3 regions of the Sinomonas terricola genome follow, and region 1 is predicted to be linked to each of the others. Evidence: predicted binding sites of a transcription regulator. Region 1 holds the regulator's gene; each other region holds the start of a gene.

What was found. Region 1 encodes HrcA, which represses chaperone genes, less so after heat shock. Its sites were predicted from a motif close to TTNGCACTCGNNNNNNNCGAGTGCNAA; they were not measured.
Region 2: groES (co-chaperone GroES) is a predicted target of HrcA. The motif match lies at 3,922-3,948, and genes of this name have one in related genera.
Region 3: groL (chaperonin GroEL) is a predicted target of HrcA. The motif match lies at 2,936-2,962, and genes of this name have one in related genera.

The regions. Positions count from the first base shown of each region.
Region 1 is NZ_JAYGGQ010000008.1:24,753-32,355, reverse strand. Features, by position in the region: gene hemW (radical SAM family heme chaperone HemW) at 1-801, shown strand, start outside; gene SPF06_RS11410 (DUF4870 domain-containing protein) at 808-1,212, opposite strand; gene SPF06_RS11405 (DUF3097 domain-containing protein) at 1,280-2,122, opposite strand; gene hrcA (heat-inducible transcriptional repressor HrcA) at 2,342-3,355, shown strand; gene dnaJ (molecular chaperone DnaJ) at 3,369-4,493, shown strand; gene SPF06_RS11390 (16S rRNA (uracil(1498)-N(3))-methyltransferase) at 4,495-5,283, shown strand; gene SPF06_RS11385 (GerMN domain-containing protein) at 5,293-6,237, opposite strand; gene SPF06_RS11380 (PhoH family protein) at 6,417-7,529, shown strand; gene ybeY (rRNA maturation RNase YbeY) at 7,526-7,603, shown strand, end outside.
Region 2 is NZ_JAYGGQ010000001.1:262,172-269,774, forward strand. Features, by position in the region: gene guaB (IMP dehydrogenase) at 1-832, opposite strand, end outside; gene SPF06_RS22045 (calponin homology domain-containing protein) at 1,009-1,266, opposite strand; gene groL (chaperonin GroEL) at 1,780-3,387, opposite strand; gene groES (co-chaperone GroES) at 3,477-3,773, opposite strand; gene SPF06_RS01345 (hypothetical protein) at 4,006-4,377, opposite strand; gene SPF06_RS01350 (class I SAM-dependent methyltransferase) at 4,429-5,661, shown strand; gene SPF06_RS01355 (shikimate 5-dehydrogenase) at 5,708-6,538, opposite strand; gene SPF06_RS01360 (acyl-CoA dehydrogenase family protein) at 6,605-7,603, shown strand, end outside.
Region 3 is NZ_JAYGGQ010000002.1:200,422-208,024, forward strand. Features, by position in the region: gene SPF06_RS05555 (ribonuclease HI family protein) at 45-1,007, shown strand; gene groL (chaperonin GroEL) at 1,133-2,761, opposite strand; gene SPF06_RS05565 (ABC transporter substrate-binding protein) at 3,010-4,278, opposite strand; gene SPF06_RS05570 (LytR C-terminal domain-containing protein) at 4,278-4,871, opposite strand; gene SPF06_RS05575 (DUF3263 domain-containing protein) at 4,919-5,227, opposite strand; gene SPF06_RS05580 (uracil-DNA glycosylase) at 5,366-6,121, shown strand; gene SPF06_RS05585 (siderophore-interacting protein) at 6,140-6,982, shown strand; gene SPF06_RS05590 (PaaX family transcriptional regulator) at 7,161-7,603, shown strand, end outside.

The DNA.
Region 1 (7,603 bases):
GCCGGCTTCACGCGCGTCTCGTTCGGCATGCAGTCGGCCGTCCCGCATGTCCTCGAGGTTCTCGACCGCACGCATGCCCCGAGCCGCGTGCCCGAGGCCGTCCGGTGGGCCCGCGACGCGGGCCTCGACGTGAGCCTCGACCTCATCTACGGCACGCCGGGCGAGAGCATGGACGATTGGCGCACGTCCCTGGACGCCGCCCTCGACTGCGAGCCTGACCACGTGAGTGCCTATGCGCTCATCGTCGAGGAGGGCACGAAGCTCGCCGCCCAGATCCGTCGCGGCCAGGTCCCGGACGTGGACGACGACGATCACGCCGCGAAGTACGAGCTCGCCGACGAGGTCCTCTCGGGCGCGGGCTTCCATTGGTACGAGGTGAGCAACTGGGCGCGAGGGGCGGCCGACGACGCCCGGCACGAGTGCCGCCATAACGTCGCCTATTGGCGCGGCGGCGACTGGTGGGGGATCGGCCCGGGCGCGCACTCGCACGTGGGCGGGGTCCGCTGGTGGAACGTCAAGCACCCCCGCGCCTACGCGGCGCGCCTCGCCACGGGCGAATCGCCGGCGGCAGGACGCGAGACGCTCGACGCAGGAACGCGCCTCGAAGAGCGCATCATCCTTGAGCTGCGGCTCGCCTCGGGGCTGCCCGTCGAGACGCTCGCCCCGGAGGCCCGACGAGAGGTCGCGGGGCTCATCGCGGACGGGCTCATCGACGGGCCTCAGGCCCTGCGGGGCGTGCTGGCGCTCACGCTCAGGGGAAGGCTGCTCGCCGACGCCGTCGTGCGCCGGCTCATGCCCTGACGGATCCTACTTGATCCAGCGCAGGTTGTAGCGGTACCGGAACGGCTGCCCGCGGTTGACCTCGATGCCCGCGCTCACGGACATGATGGCGAGGGCGAGCCACACGAGGGTCGCGAGCACCGCGAAGAAACTCCCTACGACCGGAATGAGCGCGAGCAGGTTGAGGGCAAGCGCCGCGAGCGTGGGCGGAAGCGTGAAGTTGAGCGCCTCCTTCGACTCCTGCGCCGTGAAAGGCCCCCGATTCCTGAAGGCGAGGTAGACGAGCAGCGACGGGATGCAGCCGAGGATGCCGCCGAAGTGCGCGATCGTGGCCCACTGGCGGTCCTCGCTCGAGGTGAAGGGCTCAGTTCCGCCGACGTTCCCGAGGTGCCCGGAGCGATGCTCGGGCTCATCCTGCCAGTTCTGGGACACAGCACTTCCTTGCACGATTCGAGGACTCGGGGGCTCAATCAAGAATACCCAAGTCCGCTACAAGCCTTCACGCAGTCAGGAAGTCGATGACTTCTTCGACACGTCCAAGGAGCGCCGGCTCGAGATCGGCGTAGGTCCGCACGGCGCCGAGCAGCTTCTGCCAGCCCAGGCCGATGTCCTCGGCGGTCTCATGCGGCCAGCCGAAGGCGCGGAGGATCCCGGTCTTCCAGTCCGTTCCCCGCGGGATGGCGGGCCAGGCCGGGATGCCGAGGGTCTGCGGCCGGATGGCCTGCCACACGTCGACGTACGGATGCCCCACGATGAGGACGTTCTCGGCCGCCCCGGGCACGGCGAGGGCCCGCTCGGCGATGCGGCTCTCCTTCGACCCGTCCACGAGGTGGTCCACGAGGATCCCGAGGCGCCGCTGGGGGCTGGGCGCAAACTCGGCGACGGCGGCGGCGAGATCGTCGACGCCGTGGAGCGGCTCGACGACGATCCCCTCGAGGCGCAGGTCGTCGCCCCAGACCTTCTCGACGAGCTCGGCGTCGTGCTTGCCCTCAACCCAGATGCGGCTCGCACGCGCCACGCGCGCGCGAGACCCGTCCACCGCGATCGAGCCTGACGCCGTTCGCTTCGGGACGGCGTCCGACGCGCGGGGGGCTGGCGGTGTGAGCCGGACGGGCCGGCCCTCGAGCAGGAAGCCGTAGCCGAGCTCGAACGTGCGGGACCTCCCGCGACGGTCCTCGAGCGAGAAAATGTGCATGCCGCCGGACTTCTCGACCCGGGTCACGGCGCCGACCCAGCCGGTCTGGGAGTCCTCAAGTACCATGCCCAGCTCGATGGGAAGGTCCGGGAGGGCGCTCTTCTTCGGGGCGGCGAGCTCTGAAGGCCCCCACTGGTCATAGGACATCACGGCCCGTTCCTCCCTTGCCTGAGCGCGCGTGCAACCGGTCCATGCTATGCGCGCCATGGCTCGCGCCGTCCGCGCGGCGGCCCCGGCGTGTCCCTGTGCGCGGCGGGCGCTCGGCTGGGGGAGCATAATAGATCTAGCACTTGGCCAGAGAGAGTGCTAAGACAATTCCTGCGAGACGGCCTGCACGCGCCGTCGGTGCCGCCGTCAGGAGGTGGAATGAACGAACCCCGCAAGCTCGAGGTGCTCCGCGCGATCGTCGAAGACTACGTGCACTACCGCGAGCCGGTCGGGTCGAAGGCCCTCGTCGAGCGCCATCGGCTGGGAGTCTCAAGCGCCACAATCCGCAACGACATGGCCGCGCTCGAGGACGAAGGCCTCATCGTGGCCCCCCACACGAGCGCCGGGCGCGTCCCCACCGACAAGGGCTATCGCGTGTTCGTCGACCAGCTCACGAACGTTCGGCCGCTCTCGCCGGCGGAACGGCACGCGATCCAGTCGCTCCTCGACGGTGCGGACGATCTCGACGATGTCCTCGAGCGCACGGTGAGGCTCCTGTCCCACCTCACGAACCAAGTCGCCGTCGTCCAATATCCCCAGCTCGGCCGCGCCCGGGTGCGCCACATCGAAGCGGTAGCACTCGCTCCGCGGCAGGTTCTGCTCGTGCTCATCGCGGACAGCGGAACGGTCGAGCAGCGCGTCGTGACGGTCGGCGAGGACCTCGACCACGATCGCCTCGCCCTCTTGCGGCAGAGCTTCCTCGCGGCGACTGCCGGCAAGCCCGTTTCGCAGCTCGGCACGAATCTCGCCATGTCCATGGACTCCCTCCTGCCCGAGGATCGAACGGTCGCGGCCGAGCTCGCGGCGGGCCTCGCAGCCCTCGCCGCGTCGACCCGCGAAGACCGGATGGTCACGGCGGGCACGGCGTATCTTGCGCGGTCGAACAGCGATTTCCTGCAGAGCATCTCGCCGGTGCTCGAGGCGCTCGAAGAGCAGGTCGTCCTGCTCCGCCTCCTGTCCGAAATGGCGAGCGATGCCCGCGGGGTCGCGGTCGCCATCGGCCACGAGACGGCCGCGGACTCCCTCTCGGAGACATCGATCATCGCGACGGGCTACGGCCGCGACGATGCGAAGATCGGCATCGTCGGTCCGACCCGCATGGACTACCCGGCGTCGATGGCGGCCGTGCGCGCCGTCGCCCGGTACCTCTCGAAGATCCTCGCCGGAAGCTAAGAGAAAGAAGACAGTGAGCAGCCACTACGAAACCCTCGGCGTGTCCCCGGACGCGAGCGGCGAGGAGATCAAGAAGGCCTACCGGAAGCTCGCGCGCAGGCTCCACCCCGACGTGAACCCGGGCGAGGAGGCCGCGGACCGCTTCAAGGCGGTCACGCACGCGTACGAGGTCCTCTCCGACCCCGAGAAGCGCCGCATCTACGACACGACGGGAAACGAGAACGGCACCGACAACGGCTTCTCGTACAGCGGCCCCGGATTCGCGTTCCAGGACATCTTCGAGACGTTCTTCGGCGGCGGAGCCGGCCAGGCCGGCCCGGCGTCGCGCGTGCGCCGCGGCCAGGATGCCCTCATCGCGGTCCGCATCGAGCTCAAGGATGCGGTCTTCGGCGTCAACAAGAAGATCGAGGTCGACACGGCGGTGCTCTGCACGCGGTGCGAAGGCTCGTGCTGCGAGCCGGGCACCGAGCCGGTGCGCTGCAGTGTGTGCGGTGGCAGCGGGCACATCCAGCGCGCCGTCCGCTCGATCCTCGGCCAGGTCATGACGACGGCGACGTGCCCCACGTGCAACGGCTTCGGAACCGAGATCCCGAGCCCGTGCAACGAGTGCAACGGCGAGGGCCGCGTCCGGAGCCGCCGCTCGCTCACGGTCAAGATCCCCGCGGGCGTCTCGACGGGCACCCGCATCCAGCTGGCCGGCCAGGGCGAGGCGGGCACCGCGGGCGGCCCCGCGGGCGATCTGTACGTCGAGATCCGGGTGGCCTCCCACGCGACGTTCACGCGCGACGGCGACCAGCTCCACGCGACCCTGAGCGTCCCCATGACGGCGGCTGCCCTCGGCACCGAGCTCGCACTCGAGACCTTCGACGGCGAGCAGTCCATCACGCTCCGCCCGGGCACCCAGTCGGGGGACGTCGTGACGCTTCCGCACCTCGGCGTCGCACGTCTCCGGGGCTCGGGACGCGGCGATCTGCTCGTGCACATCAACGTCGAGGTGCCCACGAAGCTCGACGCCGAGCAGGAGGAGCTGCTCCGGCAGCTCGCGAAGCTGCGCGGCGAGCACGTCGGCGAGGGCAAGCTCGTCGCAACCGGCGGGGGAGTGTTCGCGAAGCTCCGCGACAAGCTGGGGAACCTCTGACGTGTCGAACCCCGTGTTCTTCGTCGCGCCCGGTTCACTCGACGGCCTCGGCGAGGGCGCTACGGCGACCGTGACGGGGCCCGAGGGCCGGCACGCGGCGACGGTCAAGCGACTCGCCCCGGGTGAGCCCGTCGACCTCGTGGACGGGCGGGGGGTGCGCGCCCGTGGACGGGTCTCGCGCGCGGACGGCGACGTCCTCGCCGTCGTGCTCGACGCCGTCGAACGCGAGGAGAAGCCCCCCTACCGGCTCGTGCTCGTGCAGGCCCTCGCGAAGGGCGATCGCGACGAGCTCGCCGCCGAAGCGGCGACCGAGCTCGGCGTCGACGCGGTAGTCCCCTGGCAGGCCGAACGCTCGATCGTGCGCTGGAAGGGCGAGAGGGCCGCGAAGTCCCTAGCGAAGTGGCGGTCCGTCGTCGCGGCGGCCGCCAAGCAGTCCCGGCGCGCGTGGGTGCCCGACGTCGACGAAGCGCACGACGGCGCCGCCCTCACCGCGCGCATCGGGCGGTCCGCACTCGCCGTCGTCCTCCATGAGGACGCGACCGCCCCGCTCGGGCCCGTCCTCGAGACATTCGCGGCCGAGGCGAAGAACGGCGCCGCGCCCGAGGACGGCGAGGTCCTCTTCGTCGTTGGGCCGGAAGGCGGCATCTCGCCCGCGGAGATCGCGCGGTTCATTGATGCGGGAGCACGGCTCGCGCTCCTCGGACCCCACGTGCTCCGCTCGTCGACGGCGGGTCCCGCCGCCCTCGCGATCGCGGCCGACCGCCTCGGCCGCTGGCCCGGCAGGACCTGACGCGCACCGTCACGGGGTGACGGTGAACTCCTTCGAGTCCCACGCGAGGCTTGTCGGGTCGCCCGTGCCGGGGTCGTTGGGGAAGATCCGCAGCACGTACTTGCCGGCCGGCAGATTCACGCTGAAGCGGAACTGCCCCTGCGTCGCGTCGGCCCCGCTCGAGGAGACGTGCCCGCTCACGTAGGGCGACGACTTGTCGCCCTTGACGTCGGCGTGCGAGATCTGCCAGTAGACTTCGGCGCCCGGCGCCGTCGCCCGGCCGAAGACGGCGATCTGGCTGTGCGCCGACTCGGTCCCGGCCTGGGGGTCGATGATCCACATCGAGGCGACCATGGCAGGATCGCGCTGCATGAGCTGGCCGAGCTGAACGCGGTTGAACGCGAGCTGGTCCGTCCGGCCGTCGACGAGGAGCATGACCTGGACGGGCTGGCCCGTGTCGATCACGCCCGCGCTGGCCGCCGCGGCGGTCGCCGTGTAGACGAGCTGCTGGACCGCAAGCTGGGCCGTCTGCTCGTCCACCGTGCTGTTGAATGCGTCGGAGGAGACGTCGACCGTGATGACGTTGCGTCCGGAGATGGAAGCGGCCAGCTTCTTGGGGGGCTGCCACGGCGTGAACAGGTTGGCATCGAGGGGCTTGGCCGACATCATGAGGCGCAGCGCCTTCGTGACGGGGTTGTCGGTGCCCGGTGTATCGCGGAACTCGCGGTACAGGAACACGCCGTCTCGAGCCCGCCCGAGCCAGTAGACCGGGGACTTCGTCGATGTCTGGGAGGTCTCGAGCGGAACCGTCGCGGACGGGCCGCTCGTGCTGACCGCGGCCGACGCGCCTGCGGCGACCGTCGGGGCGGGCTGCCCCGTGGCCGTGCATCCGGCGAGGGCGACGACGACGGCCACGGCACAGCCCGCGAGCGCAGCTCGGCTGCGCCGCATCGGGCTCGCGTGTCGCGTCGACATGGCTCTCCCTCCGGGCTGGTCGCTGGGTACCCGAAGGCACCCGAAAGGCAGGGCTGCACGCGGACCCCCCGCCGGCGCCACCCCAGGGCACTGTCCAGCTTGGCACAGGGCCCGGCGCACGAGCGGCCGGCTGGCGGATTCGTTGCCCAAGTGATGCGTGATCGATACCAAGCGCTAGCATGGATCGACATCACCCTTGTGAGGAGAGAAGGCATTTGACAGCGGAGTTCCCGCACACGACGCCCACCACCCGCACCGAAGTCCTCCGCTTCGCCTCGGGGGAGGACATGGTCCACATCCTCGGCCCGCACGACGAGGCCCTGCGGTACGTCGAAGAGCAGTTCCCGTCGGTGTCGATCCATGTGCGCGGCAACGAGCTCACGATCGTCGGACCGCCCGCCGAGGCCCCCTACATCAGGCGGCTGTTCGAGGAGATCGCCTCGCTCGTGGAGCGCGGTACCCCGGTGACGCCGGCGTCGCTCGCCCAGCTCGTCTCGATGCTCCGGACCCAGACGGTCGCGAGCCCCTCGGACGTCCTCACGCACAACATCCTCACGAGCCGCGGCCGGACCATCCGTCCGAAGACCGCGAACCAGAAGAACTACGTCGACGCGATCGACGCCAACACGGTGATCTTCGGGATCGGCCCTGCGGGCACGGGCAAGACGTACCTCGCGATGGCCAAGGCCGTCCAGGCGCTCCAGCACAAGGACGTGAGCCGGATCATCCTCACGCGCCCGGCCGTCGAGGCGGGGGAGCGGCTCGGGTTCCTGCCGGGGACGCTCAACGACAAGATCGATCCGTACCTGCGCCCGCTCTACGACGCGCTCCACGACATGATCGATCCCGAGTCGATTCCTCGCCTCATGGCAGCCGGGACGATCGAGGTGGCGCCTCTCGCCTATATGCGGGGCCGAACCCTCAATGACGCGTTCATCATCCTCGACGAGGCCCAGAACACGACGCCCGAGCAGATGAAGATGTTCCTCACGCGCCTCGGCTTCGGCTCGAAGATGGTGGTCACGGGGGACGTCACGCAGGTGGACCTTCCGTCGGGGGCGTCCTCGGGCCTCCGCATCGTGCGGGACATCCTCGACGGAATCGAGGACGTGAACTTCTCGCTGCTCGACGCGGGCGACGTGGTGCGGCATCGCCTCGTCTCCGACATCGTCGAGGCGTACGGCCGCTGGGACGAACGGCAGAGGGCGAGGGCGGAGCGGGCCAAGGCACGCTCCGAGCGCCACCGAGCGACCGGAACGGACCGCTCCGCGCCGACTAAGCTTGAGCCGTGAGCATCGAAGTCAACAACGAGTCCGGCACGCCCGTCGACGAGGAGGCCCTCGTGCGCCTCGGCCGGTTCATCTTC
Region 2 (7,603 bases), on a different contig from region 1:
CGGCGGGATCCTTCTTGAGCCGCGCGATCATGTCGAGCACGCCCTGGCTGTGGCCGTTCGCGGTGTCGACGACGAGGACGTCGACACCGGCCTCGACCATGGCCATCGCGCGCTCGTAGCCGTCGCCGAAGAAGCCGACGGCTACGCCCACGCGGAGGCGCCCGGCGTCGTCCTTCGTCGCGTTCGGGTACTGGTCCGCCTTCTCGAAGTCCTTGACGGTGATGAGGCCCTGCAGGATGCCCTCGTCGTCGACGAGCGGGAGCTTCTCGATGCGGTGCTTCCCGAGGAGCCCGATGACCTCGTCGCGGGGCACCCCGACCTTCGCCGTGACGAGCGGCATGGGGGTCATGACCTCGTGGACTTTGCGGGTCGCGAACTCCTCGTGGGGGACGAACCGGATATCGCGGTTCGTGATGATGCCGAGCAGGCGCCGGCTCGCGTCGACGACCGGGAGGCCCGAGACGCGGTAGTGCGCGCACAGATCGTCGAGCTCCTTGAGCGTCGCGTCGGGGCCGACCGTGACCGGGCGCGTGATCATGCCGGACTCGCTGCGCTTGACCTGGTCGACTTGCTCGGCCTGATCCTGGATCGAGAGGTTGCGGTGCAGGATCCCGATGCCGCCCTGGCGGGCGAGGCTGATGGCCATGCGGGCCTCCGTGACCGTGTCCATCGCGGCGGAGAGGATGGGGATCCCGAGGCGGATGCGGCGCGAGAGACGCGTGGACGTGTCTGCCTCCGAGGGGATCACGTCGGTCTGCCCGGGCAGCAGGAGGACGTCGTCATAGGTGAGTCCCAGGAAGCCGAACGGGTCGTGCTCAGGGGCGGTGGTCATGAGTGCTCCTTGGCCGTGCGCCTTTGGGGGATGCGGCGCGAACTGACGGGAAGTGCTGATGACCAGCCAGTGCTTACGGGCATGGTCTGCTGCGGTTTCTCTATCCTAAACTTGCGCCGGCCTGGCGGGCATTCCCGAGCGCCCCCACGGTGACGAAGCCCACACCGGCTTGCGTGTCACGCAGCTTGGCCGGTCCACCCCGTGGCCGCGAACAGCCTTTCTCCGAGGCTCGAGGACATCGATGCCGCGTAGGTCCGTGTCAGGTGCTTGTCGTCGATGTTGACGTACGTGTTGCCGATGACGCCGCTGCACACTCCGCCGGGGCAGATGAGGTCCGTCATGTCGATCGCCGCGAAATGATCCGGATGCTGCGCCGCGAAGGCCGCGAGGGGATCCTCCGCGCCGGGCACGCTCGACGCCGCGGCTTGGCGCACAGGGCCACGCCCGCGACTCCGTTGCACAGCCGGGCCTCGGGCCAGCTCCACGCGCGCCACGGCCGGTCCACGAACCGGATGGTCGCGTACGCGAGGGCGAGCGCGAGGAGGATCGCCGTCGTTCCTAGGAGCCACCCCGCGCGATCCCTGTCCCGCCATGTGAGGGCGATGACGAGCACAGGCCAGTGCCAGAGATAGAGCCCGTACGAGATGTCGCGGGCATGAGCCGGCGAAAGACGTGGCGCCAATGCTTCACGAGCCTCGTCCGCTCGCCCCGCCGGTGGCGTGCCACGAACTGCCCTGTCATGAGGAAAGCCGAGATCATGAGGAAGACGTCGCCTCACCATTCCCTCGTTCGAGCCTGTGCGGAACTTGTGAAGGCCATGTCCTCCCGGTGTGAATCGGGCGCGGGCCCCCAAGGCGCAAACCAGACGGCGCGGCCGCGGCCCAGACGCACGGAAGGCCGCCCCAACCGAGTGGGGCGGCCTTCTTCGCGAGGATCGCGGGTGGTGCCTAGTGGCTGTGGCCCGCGTGCTCGTCGGCAGCCGGCTTGTCCGCCACGAGCGTCTCGGTGGTGAGGACGAGCGCCGCGATCGACGCCGCGTTGCGCAGCGCCGAACGGGTCACCTTGACCGGGTCGATGACGCCCGCCGCGATGAGGTCCTCGTACTGGCCCGACTTCGCGTTGAAGCCGTGGTTGACCTCGCCCTCGGCGACGCGCGCCGCGACGACGTAGCCGTCGAAGCCCGCGTTGTGGGCGATCCAGCGCAGCGGCTGGATGAGGGCGCGGCGAACGATGTTCGCGCCCACCGCAATGTCTCCCTCGAGTCCGAGAATGTCCTCGTTCTCATCGAGAATGCGCACCGCGTGGACGAGTGCCGAGCCGCCGCCCGCCACGATGCCCTCCTCGAGGGCAGCGCGCGTCGCGGAGACAGCGTCCTCGATGCGGTGCTTCTTCTCCTTGAGCTCGACCTCGGTGGCCGCACCGACCTTGATCACGCCGATGCCGCCCGCGAGCTTCGCGAGACGCTCCTGGAGCTTCTCGCGGTCCCAGTCGGAGTCGGTGCGCGTGAGCTCGGCACGGAGCTGCGCGACGCGCGCGGCGACGTCGTCGGCCGAACCGGCGCCGTCGACGATCGTCGTCGTGTCCTTCGTGATCGTGATCCGGCGCGCCGAGCCGAGCTGCTCAAGACCCACCTGGTCGAGGCTCAGGCCGACCTCGGGCGAGATGACCTGGGCGCCGGTGAGCGTCGCGATGTCCTGGAGCATGGCCTTGCGGCGGTCGCCGAAGCCCGGCGCCTTGACCGCGACGGCGTTGAGCGTGCCGCGGATCTTGTTGACGATGAGCGTCGACAGGGCCTCGCCCTCGACGTCCTCCGCGATGATGAAGAGCGGCTTCGAGGCCTGGAGCGTCTTCTCGAGGAGCGGGAGGAAGTCCTGGAGCGAGGAGATCTTGCCCTGGTGGATGAGGATGAGCGCATCCTCGAGGACAGCCTCCTGGCGCTCCGCGTCCGTCACGAAGTACGGGGACAGGTAGCCCTTGTCGAACTGCATGCCCTCCGTGAGGACGAGCTCGGTCTGCGTCGTCGAGGACTCCTCGATCGTGATGACGCCGTCCTGGCCGACCTTGTCGAACGCCTCGGCGAGGAGCTCGCCGATCTCATCCGACTGGGCCGAGATCGCCGCCACGTTGGCGACCTGCCGGCCCGTGACCTCCTGCGCGTTCTCGCCGAGACGGATCGCGACGGCCTCGACGGCCGCCTCGATGCCGAGCTTGATCTGGCCCGGGGCCGCGCCCGCGGCCACGTTGCGCAGGCCTTCCTTGACGAGCGCCTGGGCGAGGACGGTCGCCGTCGTCGTGCCGTCGCCCGCGACGTCGTTCGTCTTGGTCGCGACTTCCTTCGCGAGCTGGGCGCCGAGGTTCTCGTACGGGTCCTCGAGCTCGACCTCGCGGGCGATCGTCACGCCGTCGTTCGTGATGGTCGGCGCGCCCCACTTCTTGTCGAGGACGACGTTGCGGCCGCGGGGGCCGAGCGTCACCTTGACAGTGTCGGCGAGCTTGTCGACGCCGGCCTCGAGGGCCTTGCGGGCGTCATCGTTGAATGCGAGCTGCTTTGCCATTCGCTTCTCCTTGACTCAGGTCGCTTCACCGCGTGCACCCCGGCCGCGGGGCCGGGGTGCACGCAGCGATGAGTCCTGCTCGGCAGGGACTACTTGACGACGATCGCGAGGACGTCGCGGGCCGAGAGCACGAGGTACTCGGCACCGCCCGTCTTGACCTCGGTGCCGCCGTACTTCGAGTAGAGGACGACGTCGCCGACGGTGACGTCGACCGGAACGCGGTTGCCGTTGTCGTCAACGCGGCCGGGGCCGACGGCGACAACTTCGCCCTCCTGCGGCTTCTCCTTGGCGGTGTCCGGGATCACGAGGCCCGAAGCAGTGGTCTGCTCTGCTTCGAGCGGCTTGACGACAATACGGTCCTCGAGAGGCTTGATGGAGACCGACACGGATCTCTCCTTTTCATGAACGGGTCACAGAAATGGGAGCCGGGCATGCAACCGTCGTCGCGGGTGCCGGGAGCGTGCCTGGACAATTAGCACTCGCACAGGGCGAGTGCTACCCATGACTCTATTGAGCGACGGGTATCCCGGTCAACTGGCACTCGGTCAAGGCGAGTGCCAGCGCGCGACACGTTCGCTGCCGCTGGCGCCAGGCTGTGTCGGCGTACGCGGCCCGGCCTCACTCGCCGGCGAGCTCGTCGAAGCTCAGATCGTCGCCGTCGTCGTTGCCATTGCCGCGGCCGCGGTGGAGGTACATGACCACGAGCGAGCCCACGAGCGCGAGGCCGCCGATCACGAGCCCAATGATCGCCAGGATCTTGCTGCCGAGGTACTGGTCCCGAAGGGCCTGCGCCTCGGCGGTCTGGTCGTTGATGCTCTTGCCACCCACGGAATAGACGGTCGCGGTGAAGGCATCGAGGCCGATCACGACGACGAGGAGGACCGCAGCCAGCACCACGAGGACGATCCCGGCGATGAGGGCGGGCCGCGCGAAGCGGTCAAGTCCGCCGTGGCCGGCTCCGGTCGAGGCGTCTGCAGGCGTCGTCTCCATGCGTCAACCTTATCCGGCTTGGCGGAGCGCGCGCTGAACTAGGCTTGATCCATGCCCCCAGATCATCAGGCCGAGCAGCTCGCGCCGCTGCTCACGGCGGAAGGCTGGGCCCTCCTCAACTCGCTCGGCCCCTACCGAGAGGAAGACGCGCTCGCCATCTCGGCCCGGCTTCGCAAGGCGGGGCATGCGCCCGAACTCGTCTCCGCCGTCCTGAGCCAGGCGAGGCTCCGGCTCAGGGCCGAGACGAAATTCGGCGAGTTCTCCCGCCACATGCTCTTCACCCGCGCTGGCCTCGAGCAGGCCACGCGGCTCAACGTCGCGGCGCGGCACGCGCGCCGCTTCGTGGATGCCGGAGTGCAGCGCGTGGCCGATCTGGGCTGCGGGCTTGGATCCGACGCGATGGCTATGGCCTCGCTCGATCTCGACGTCACCGCCGTTGAGCTCGACGAGACGACCGCCGCGTGCGCGACCGTGAACCTCATGCCGTTCCCGCACGTCCGCGTGGTCCACGCGGACGCGCAGTCAGTCCCCTTGGAGGGGATCGACGCCGTCTGGCTCGACCCCGCGCGGCGGACGACGACGACGTCCGGCACCACGCGCCTGTGGGATCCGGAGGAGTTCTCGCCGCCGCTCAGCTTCGCCTCGGACCTCGCGGATCGCGGCCTGCCCGTGGGCGTCAAGCTCGGCCCGGGGCTCCCCCACGACTCGGTTCCCGACTCGTGCGAGGCACAGTGGGTCTCGGTCGACGGCGACGTCGCGGAGGTCGCGCTGTACTTCAACGCGCTCAAGCGTCCGAGCGTCCGCCGGGCGGCGCTCGTCATCGCGGGGGACTCCGCGTCCGAGCTCGTGGCCGAGACCGACTTCGACGGCGGAACCGTCGCCTCAGTGGGTCCCCTCGAGGGCTTCCTGTACGAGCCGGACGGCGCAGTGATCCGGGCCGGGCTGGTCGCGGAGCTCGCCGACCGGCTCGGCGGCCACCTCGTGGACCCGCACATCGCGTACATCTGCGCCCCAAGGCTCGCCCAGACGCCATTCGCCCGGGCCTACCGCGTGCTCGAGGTGCGGCACTACAACGTCCGCGCACTGCGCCAATGGGTCCGCGACGAGGGCATCAGCACGCTCGACATCAAGAAGCGCGGCATGGCCGTGACGCCGGACGAGCTCCGCAAGCTCCTCCTCGCCGGCCAGGGGAAGGCCCCGCGGAAGTCCCCACACAAGCGCGCCACCCTGGTGCTCACGCGGATCGGCGAGGATCGCGTGGCTGCCGTCGTCGAGCCCGTCTGACTCTCGAGCCCGCGGAAGGTCACCGCCGGACGAACCATGCACCCGCCTACTGCGCGCGCATGAAGTCCTCGGCCGCGTGGAGCTGCTCGTCGCTCGGCCGCCTGCCCGTGTAGAGCACGAACTGCTCGAGGGCCTGGATCGTCATGACCTCGGCCCCGCTGATCACGACCTTTCCGGCGGCCCGTCCCGCGCGCACGAGCGGCGTCTCCGCGGGAAGGGCGACGACGTCGAACACCACGCGCGCGGCGTCGATCGCCGCCTCGGGGAAGGAGAGCGAGTCTGCCTCGGGGCCGCCGGCCATGCCGATCGGGGTGACGTTGACGAAGACGTCGGCCGTCGCGCCGTCGAGCGCCGCATCGACGTCCGCCGCCCACGCGAAGCCGTAGAGCTCGGCGAGCGTCCGCCCGGTCTCCTCGTTGCGCGCCACGATCGTCACGTCCCGGAAGCCCGCGTCGCGGAACGCGGCCGCCGTCGCCTTCGCCATCCCGCCCGAACCGCGCAGCACGACCGACCACGCCGGGTCGAGGGCGTTGCGCTCGATGAGCTGGGCGATGGCCGTGTAGTCCGTGTTGTAGGCCGTGAGCACGCCGTCGTCATTCACAATCGTGTTCACCGAATCGATCGCAGATGCCGACGCGTCCATGCGGTCCACGAGCGCGATGACCTCCTCCTTGTACGGCATCGACACCGCGCAGCCGCGGATGCCGAGCCCCCTGACGCCCGCGATGGCCTGCTCGAGGTTCGTGGGCGCGAACGCCTTGTAGATCCAGTTGAGGCCGAGCGCCTCGTAGAGGAAGTTGTGGAAGCGCGTCCCGTTGTTGCTCGGCCGGGCCGAGAGGGAGATGCAGAGGGTCATGTCTTTGTTGAGGATCGGCACGGAACAAGGCTAGCGGGGCTCCGCTGGCTCTGGCTCGCGTGAATCACGCGGGTGTGCAATGGACGCATGCGAGCGCCGTCCGCGAATCAGCCGCCGCCGCGCGTGGGGATCGACGAGTTCTCGACGAACACCGGGCTCGTCGACGGCGTGCGGCGCTACGGCGCTGGCTGGGCGGCCGGTGCCCTCGCGGCCGTGGGACGTCTCGTCGGCTCGGCCGAGTTCCAGGAGAACGCCCTCCTCGCGAACACCCATGTTCCCGAGCTCCGGGCGCTCGACCGCTACGGCGAGCGCCGCGACGAAGTGGAGTATCACCCCGCATACCACCGCGTGCTTGGAGACGCCGTGGCCCATGGCGCGCACACCTCCGCCTGGGCCGACCCGCGTCCCGGCGCACACGTGGCCCGTGCGGCGGCGTTCATGCTCTTCGCGCAGGTCGAGCCGGGGCACGCCTGCCCCGTCTCGATGACGCACGCCGCGGTTCCCGCCCTCGCGCGGGAACCCGCCGTCGCCCGGGTGTGGCTTCCCCGCCTGTACGGGACGGGCTACGAACCGCGCCTCATGCCCGCCGCCGACAAGCCCGGCGCGCTCATGGGCATGGCGATGACCGAGCGGCAGGGCGGATCCGACGTCCGTGCGAACACGACGGCGGCCGTCGACGCCGGCGGTGGCACCGCTCTGATCACCGGCCACAAGTGGTTCTGCTCGGCACCCATGAGCGACGCGTTTCTGGTCCTCGCCCAGGAGCCTGCCGGGCCCTCGTGCTTCCTCGTCCCCCGCGTTCTCGACGACGGCTCCCTGAATCCCTTCCGGCTCGTGCGCCTCAAGGCGAAGCTCGGCAACCGCTCGAATGCCTCGGCCGAGGTCGAGTTCGAAGACACCCTCGGGTGGCGGGTCGGCGAGGCCGGGCGCGGAGTGCGGGCCATCATCGGCATGGTGCACGAGACGCGCCTCGACTGCGTCCTCGGCTCCGCGGCCGGGATGCGGCAGGGCGTCGTCGAGGCGGTGTGGCACGCCCGGCATCGCAGGGCCTTCGGCCGGCTCCTCGCCGATCAGCCCGCGATGGCA
Region 3 (7,603 bases), on a different contig from region 1:
TGTCGGGCCGTTCTCTGTCGGACCGTTCTGGCAGGATGGATCGTATGACGATCACCGCCGCCGCAGACGGCTCTGCCCTCGGAAACCCCGGCCCCGCGGGCTGGGCGTGGTACGTCGACGAGGACCGCTGGCATGCCGGGGGCTGGCCGCACGGCACCAACAACCAGGGCGAGCTCATGGCCGTGCTCGACCTCTTCCGATCGACGGCCCACCTCCCCGAAGAGCCGCTGCGGATCCTGTGCGACAGCCAGTACGTGATCAACTGCGTCACGAAGTGGATGCCGAACTGGAAGCGGCGCGGGTGGACGAAGGCGGACGGGAAACCAGTCCTTAACTCGGACCTGCTCAAGCAGATCGACCGCGAGCTCGTGGGCCGCACGTACACGTTCGAATGGGTCAAGGGCCATGCCGGCCATTCGCTCAACGAGGCCGCGGACGAGCGCGCCCGCGCGTGCGCCACTGCGTATCAGGCCGGAGGCGCTCCGGTCGAGGGCCCGGGCTTCCCGTCGCGCGCCGCCGCGCAGCCCGCGGTTCCCGCCGAGCAGCCGAGCGCCGAGGCTGTACAGGAAGACCTTTTCGGCGAACTGACCGGGTCCGGGGACGAATCGATGAACCTGGCACAAGGCGCGATCGCGGCCGCCGACGGCCACCTCGCCATGCCGGGCCGGGCGGATATCGAGGCCGTCGTCGAGCTCGAACAGGAACTCCTCGAGCCGGAGACCCGCGGAGACTTCGGCCAACTAGCGTATCTCCTGCATCCCGAGTACCGCGAGATCGGCCAGTCAGGACGCCTGTGGGATCGCGACGAGATCGTGGACGCGCTCGTCCAGGAGCCCGAACTCAACGTCGCCTTCGAGCTCGTCGAAGCGACGCCGCTCGGGCCTGACCTCATCCAAGTCCTCTACCGGACGGAGAGCGCCGAGGGATCGTGCCTGCGCTGCTCCCTGTGGCAGCGCACCGACGGCCGCTGGCGAATCCGGTTCCACCAGGGCACGCCCGAGGCGTGAGCACCGATCCCTCGCACCACGCACGCGAACGGCGGGGCCTCCACCGAAGTGGGAACCCCGCCGTCGTGCGTTTACGTCAGGCGAACCGTCGAGCGTTTGCCGGACGGCCGCCAGCGGCTCCTAGATCAGAAGCCGCCCATGCCGCCCATGTCGTCGGCACCCGGGCCGGCCGGAGCGGCCTTCTCGGGCTTGTCGGCGACGACGGCCTCGGTCGTGAGGAAGAGGCCGGCGATCGAGGCGGCGTTCTGCAGGGCAGAGCGCGTGACCTTGACCGGGTCGTTGACACCGGCGGCGAGGAGGTCCTCGTAGACGCCCGTGGCAGCGTTGAGGCCGTGGCCCGCAGGCAGGCCGCGGACCTTGTCGGCGACGACGCCCGGCTCGAGGCCGGCGTTGAACGCGATCTGCTTGAGCGGAGCCTCGATCGCGATCTTCACGATGTTGGCACCCGTGGCCTCGTCGCCCTCGAGCGTGAGGTTCGCGAACGCCTTGGCGCCGGCCTGGATGAGGGCCACGCCACCACCGGCGACGATGCCTTCCTCAACCGCAGCCTTGGCGTTGCGGACGGCGTCCTCGATGCGGTGCTTGCGCTCCTTGAGCTCGACCTCGGTGGCCGCGCCCGCCTTGATGACGGCCACGCCGCCGGCGAGCTTGGCGAGGCGCTCCTGGAGCTTCTCGCGGTCGTAGTCCGAGTCGGAGTTCTCGATCTCGGCGCGGATCTGCGAGACGCGGCCGGCGATCTGCTCGGCGTCGCCTGCACCCTCGACGATCGTGGTCTCGTCCTTCGTCACGACGACCTTGCGAGCCTTGCCCAGGAGGTCGAGCGTCGCGTTCTCGAGCTTGAGGCCAACCTCTTCGGCGATGACCTGGCCACCCGTGAGGATCGCGATGTCGGTGAGCATGGCCTTGCGGCGGTCGCCGAAGCCCGGGGCCTTGACGGCGACGGACTTGAACGTGCCCTTGAGCTTGTTGACGATGAGCGTGGCCAGAGCCTCGCCCTCCACGTCCTCGGCGATGATGAGGAGCGGCTTGTTGGCCTGCATGACGCGCTCGAGGACCGCGACGAGGTCCTTCACGGAGCCGATCTTGGAGTTGACGATGAGGATGTACGGGTCCTCGAGGACCGTCTCCTGGCGCTCCGCGTCGGTGACGAAGTACGCCGAGAGGTAACCCTTGTCGAAGCGCATGCCCTCGGTGAGCTCGAGCTCAAGGCCGAACGTGTTCGACTCCTCGACGGTGATGACACCCTCCTTGCCCACCTTGTCGAGGGCCTCGGAGATGAGCTCGCCGATCTGGGTGTCGCCGGCGGAGATGGACGCGGTCGCGGCGATCTCCTCCTTGGTCTCGATCTCCTTGGCGGACTCGAGGAGCTCAGCCGTGACAGCGTCGACGGCCTTCTCGATGCCGCGCTTGAGCGAGAGCGGGTCGGCGCCGGCGGCGACGTTGCGGAGGCCTTCCTTCACGAGGGCCTGCGCGAGGACGGTAGCGGTGGTCGTGCCATCGCCCGCGACGTCGTCGGTCTTCTTGGCGACCTCCTTGACGAGCTCCGCGCCGATCTTCTCGTACGGGTCGTCGAGCTCGATCTCCTTGGCGATGGACACGCCATCGTTGGTGATCGTGGGGGCGCCCCACTTCTTCTCGAGGACGACGTTGCGGCCGCGCGGGCCGAGGGTGACCTTGACGGCGTCGGCCAGCTGGTTGAGGCCGCGCTCGAGGCCGCGGCGGGCCTCCTCGTCGAATGCAATGATCTTGGCCATGACGGCAATCTGTCCTTTCGGGACGGTCTGTTGTGAGCTCACCCGCTGCAGCGCCCGCGACGGCCGGCGCCTGCTTCCCGGTCACTTCCCGGTCCGCTGACGCCTCACTTCAGCGTGGTGTTCCCTTCCTCCCGCGGACGACGGCGGCGCGCCGGGACTCGCGACCCGTTCGACTTAGCAGTCTGACCGTGGGAGTGCTAGGTCAATCATTAGCACTCGGCAGGGTTGAGTGCAAGCGCCACGGTGGGTCAGCGGGCGACGGACTGGGTGCCCGCGGGGCGTGCCGTGTTCTCCGCGCCGTACCTGAAGACCGTGAAATTCGCCGTCGTGACGTCCCCGCTCGCGTCGAACGCGATCGGCCCCGACTGGCCGTCATAGTCAACGTGGGTCCCCTTCGCCTCGAGCGAAAGGCAGTCCGCGAGCGTCGTGCATTTCGTCCGCTGCGGCGCGGTGCTCTGCCCTGAGGGGGCGATCGCCCCGCCCGAGACCAGGACGAGGTGCGACGCGATCGAGGTGCCGCCGTCGTCCTGCGCGTCGGCCGCGGCGAGGATAGCAAGGGACGCCGCGTCGTACGCCTCGGCGGCGAAAGTCATGTCGGCCAGGCCCGGAGCCTGCTTGAGCATGTCCGTTTGGAAGGACGCGGCCGGGAAGACACCCGGAACCAGTCCGCGGGCGCCGTCGAGCGCGCTGCTCGCGAGTCCCGTCCCGTAGGGGGCGACGAGCGCGTCCGCGAGCACGAGCTTCGAGCCCGGCACGCCGCCGTCGTGCACCTGCGCGAGGACCGCCTGGGGATCGTCGCGGGCGACGATGATGACGGCGTCGGCCCCGGCCGCCAGCGCCGACGCCGCGGCAGCCCGCGCGTCGTGCCCCGTGAATTCGCCGCTCCCCTTCTCTGCGAGGCCGGTGGACTTCGCCGCAGCCGACGCCGCGCTGCCGATGGCCGCGCCGTATCTGCCCTTCTCGCGCAGGATCGCGACGCTCGAGGCGTCGCCCGCCTTCGCGAGCGCGGCGAGTGCCGCGCCTTCGGCGGACTCGGTCGGCGCGGTGCGGAAGTAGTAGCCGCCGCTCGGGTAGGACGAGAGCGTGTCGTCGAGATTCGCGGGTGAGATGAGGACCGTCTTGGCCTTGTCCAGCACGTCGATGGCCGCGGGCGCGTGGCTTGAGTCGGTCGGCCCGATCACGACGTCCGCCTTCGCCTCGACGAGGTGGCGCGCCGCCGTGGCGGTATCCGTCGAGGGAGTGGGCGCGATGAACTCGATCGGCCGTCCCTTGTGGCCGCCCGCCGCATTCGCTTGCCGGACCGCGAGCTCGACGGCCGCGCGCTGGGCGTCGTTGAGGTACGCCTGGCCGCCCGCGTTGTCGAGCAGCATTCCGATGCGCAGCACGCCGTCGCCCGAGGCCTCGGTCTGGGCGAGGCGCGCGTTGCCCGAGTCCCCGGCGCCGCATCCCGCGAGAGCGAGCGCGATCACGGCCGCGACGGCGGCCGCGGCGCGAGGGCGTCGGAGGGCGAGGGCCACTATCCCGCGTACCCCGGACCGAGGACCGCCGCGAGCGGATAGCCGAGCTGCTGGGCCTGCTGCACGTTGGCGATGCCGAGGTCGGCGGCGAGCGCCTGGGCCGAGGCCTTCTGGCTCGCGTCCCGATAGAACACGACCGAGGACGCGACCTGCGACCCGCCCCAGTTGCCGATCGCCGCGACCGTCCAGCCCGCGTTGCGGGCTGCCGTCGCGACCCGGTTGCCGAGGCCGGACGTCGTCGTCGCGTTATAGACGCCCACCTGAAGGGTGTGGTCCGCGGTGGGGGTCGGAGTCGGGGTGGGCGTCGGCGTCGTGCTCGCCGACGGGGTCGCGCTCGGCGACCCGGAGGCGCTCGGCGCCGACGCGGACGACGACGTCTGGCTGCCCGGCGCTGGGCTCGCCGCCGTCGAGCTGAGGTACTTCGGGACGATGAAGAGCACCGCCGCAACCACGACGACCGCGATCGCCGCTGCGACGATCACCCACGCGACGCCGCGGCGCGGAGGCTGGACGCTGTCCTTCGCGCGGTGCACGCCTTGGCGCCGCGGCGTTTCGGTCACATCGTCGAATTCGTCGCGTGGGAAATTGCTCATATCGTCGTGGGTCCTCGTCAGATGCTGTGCTGGGGACCGCGGCAGGCTCAGGCGCTGCCGCCCAGGCGACGAGCCGTCCGTGCGCGCTGCCGCGACGACCTAAGTCTACGCAACCTCTTCACGAGCATCGGATCGTGGGCGAGAGCGGCCTCCGTATCGATGAGGGCGTTGAGGAGCTGGTAGTAGTGAGTCGCAGAGAGGTCGAAGAGCTCGCGGATGGCCTGTTCCTTCGCACCGGCGTACTTCCACCAGTTGCGCTCGAGCGCGAGCATCTGCTCCTCGCGGTCCGTGAGTCCCGGCGCGGCTGCGCGGTGCTCGGGGTGCTCGACGAACTCGTGTGCCTCCGCTGCGCCCAATGTCGGCCGCTCCCTTCGAGTGGATCGATCCCGTGACGGCTCCCACCAGTGTAGGAGCGAACTACATTGATGTCATTTGTGCCCCGCTGTGTGCGTGCCAGGGCGGGTCGGATCGTCCATGGGAGACTGAGGGGCGTGATGGACGCCGAGCCCCTCTTCGAGCTCCCCGAGGCGGGGAGCGCCGTCCCGCCCTCGGCAGCCGACGAAGCACCGCGCCTCGCGGAGATGGCGGACGCGCCCCTCGACGAGCTCATGCACCCCGAGTGGGCGGCCGCGCTCGCCCCAGTCGAACCGCAGCTGCGCCACGCGCTCCGCACGGCCGCAGCGGATGCCGCGGGCGGCGCCGTCGTCCTCCCTCCCCCGCCCGCGGTGCTGCGCGCGTTCCGCGAGCCGCTCTCCGGGGTCAAAGTGCTCGTCGTCGGCCAGGATCCGTATCCGACGCCGGGGCACGCGATGGGCCTGAGCTTTTCAGTTGCGGCCGACGTGCGACCCCTGCCGCGGAGCCTCGCCAACATCTTCCGCGAACTCGCGGACGACGTCGGCGGCGCACCGAGCACGGGAGACCTCACGGGATGGGCGGAACAGGGAGTGCTCCTCCTCAACCGCGTGCTCACCGTGCGGTGCGGGCAGCCCGGGGCGCATCGGCGGGCGGGCTGGGAGGAGGTCACGGAGGCCGCGGTGCGCGCCGTCGTCGAACGCGGCCTCCCGCTCGTCGCAATCCTGTGGGGAAAGGACGCGCAGACTATGCTCCCCCTCTTGGGCGCGACGCCGTCCATCTGCTCCGCGCACCCCTCGCCGCTCAGTGCTTCTCGGGGATTCTTCGGGTCGCGCCCGTTCAGCCGGGTGAACGAACTGCTCCGGGCACAGGACACGGAGCCGATCGTCTGGGCGTGAGCCAGTAGGCTGGGCCGCATGACCACAGGCACCACGACGGCCCCTGCCAAGAAGCCCCGCCCCACGCTCGACCTCGTCGTGGCGCGGACTGAGTGGCTCACACCCCACCTCGTGCGGGTGGTGGCCGGCGGACCGGGCTTCGACGCGTTCGCGGACAACGGCTTCACGGACAAGTACGTGAAGATCTCCTTCCCGACGGCGCTGCCTGACGGCGTGTGGTCCGACGGACCGGTCGACGTCGCGGCGATCAAGGAGACGCTCCCCCGCGAGCAGTGGCCCGTGACCCGCACCTACACCGTGCGGTCGTTCGACGTCGACGCCCGCGAGCTCTCGATCGACTTCGTCGTGCACGGCGACGAGGGCATCGCCGGGCCTTGGGCGGCGTCGGCGAAGCCGGGCGACCGGCTCGTGTGCGCAGGTCCCGGAGGCGCCTACTCGCCCAACCCCGACGCAGACTGGCACCTCTTCGCCGCCGACGAATCGGCCATTCCGGCCGTGGCCGCCGCCCTCGAAGCCCTCCCCGACGACGCGAAGGGCATCGCGTTCATCGAGGTGGGCTCGGGCGCCGACACCCTCGACCTCACGGCGCCCACCGGCGTCGAGCTTCGCTGGCTCTCACGCGAAGGCGAGCGGGCCGGGGAAACCCTCGTGCTCGCCGAAGCCGTGGCCGCCGCCGAGTGGCTCCCCGGGACGCCGAGCGTCTTCGCCCACGGCGAGCGCGGCGCCATGAAGGAGCTCCGAGCCGTGTTCAAGGAGCGTGGCCTCGCGCGGGACCACCTCTCGCTCTCGGGCTACTGGGCGCACGGCCGCGCCGAGGACCAGTTCCAGGCGGAGAAGAAGCTCCCCGTCGGGGAAATCTGACTCGGCCAATCTGGGTCGCGAGATGGCCACGGGTCGGGCGAGAGGTGGCCACGCGCCGCCGAGAGGTGGCCAGTGGTTGGGGGAAGGTGGCCGCGCGCCGGGCGAGAGGTGGCCAGTGGTTGGGGGAAGGTGGCCGCGCGTTCGAGGGGATTCCCTGGGTCGCCGCTAGGCTAGCTGCATGTCAATCGCGGCCGAACGGGAGCCGAAGGCGCCTACTGCTTCGCCTCGAAACCAGCAACTGCTCGTGACCCTTTTCGGCCTATATGGGCGCGAACACCAGGGCGCCTTGCCTGTTGCGGGGCTCGTGCGGCTCTTGGGCGATCTCGGCATCGAATCGGCTGGCGTTCGCTCGGCGGTCTCGCGGCTCAAGAAGCGCGGGGTTCTCGAGAGCGTGAGAGTGGGCGGGGCCGCCGCCTACCGGCTCGGCTCCGGCCTCGAAGAGATCTTCCACGAGGGCGACGAACGCATCTTCTCCCCCCGCCGGGCCAGCATCGGAGACCCGTGGCTGCTCGCGGCGTTCTCCGTGCCAGAGTCTCAGCGCAACCTGCGCCATCAGATCCGCAGCGCCCTCACGCGTCTGGGATTCGGCGCGGTCACGCCCGGACTCTGGATTGCGCCGGC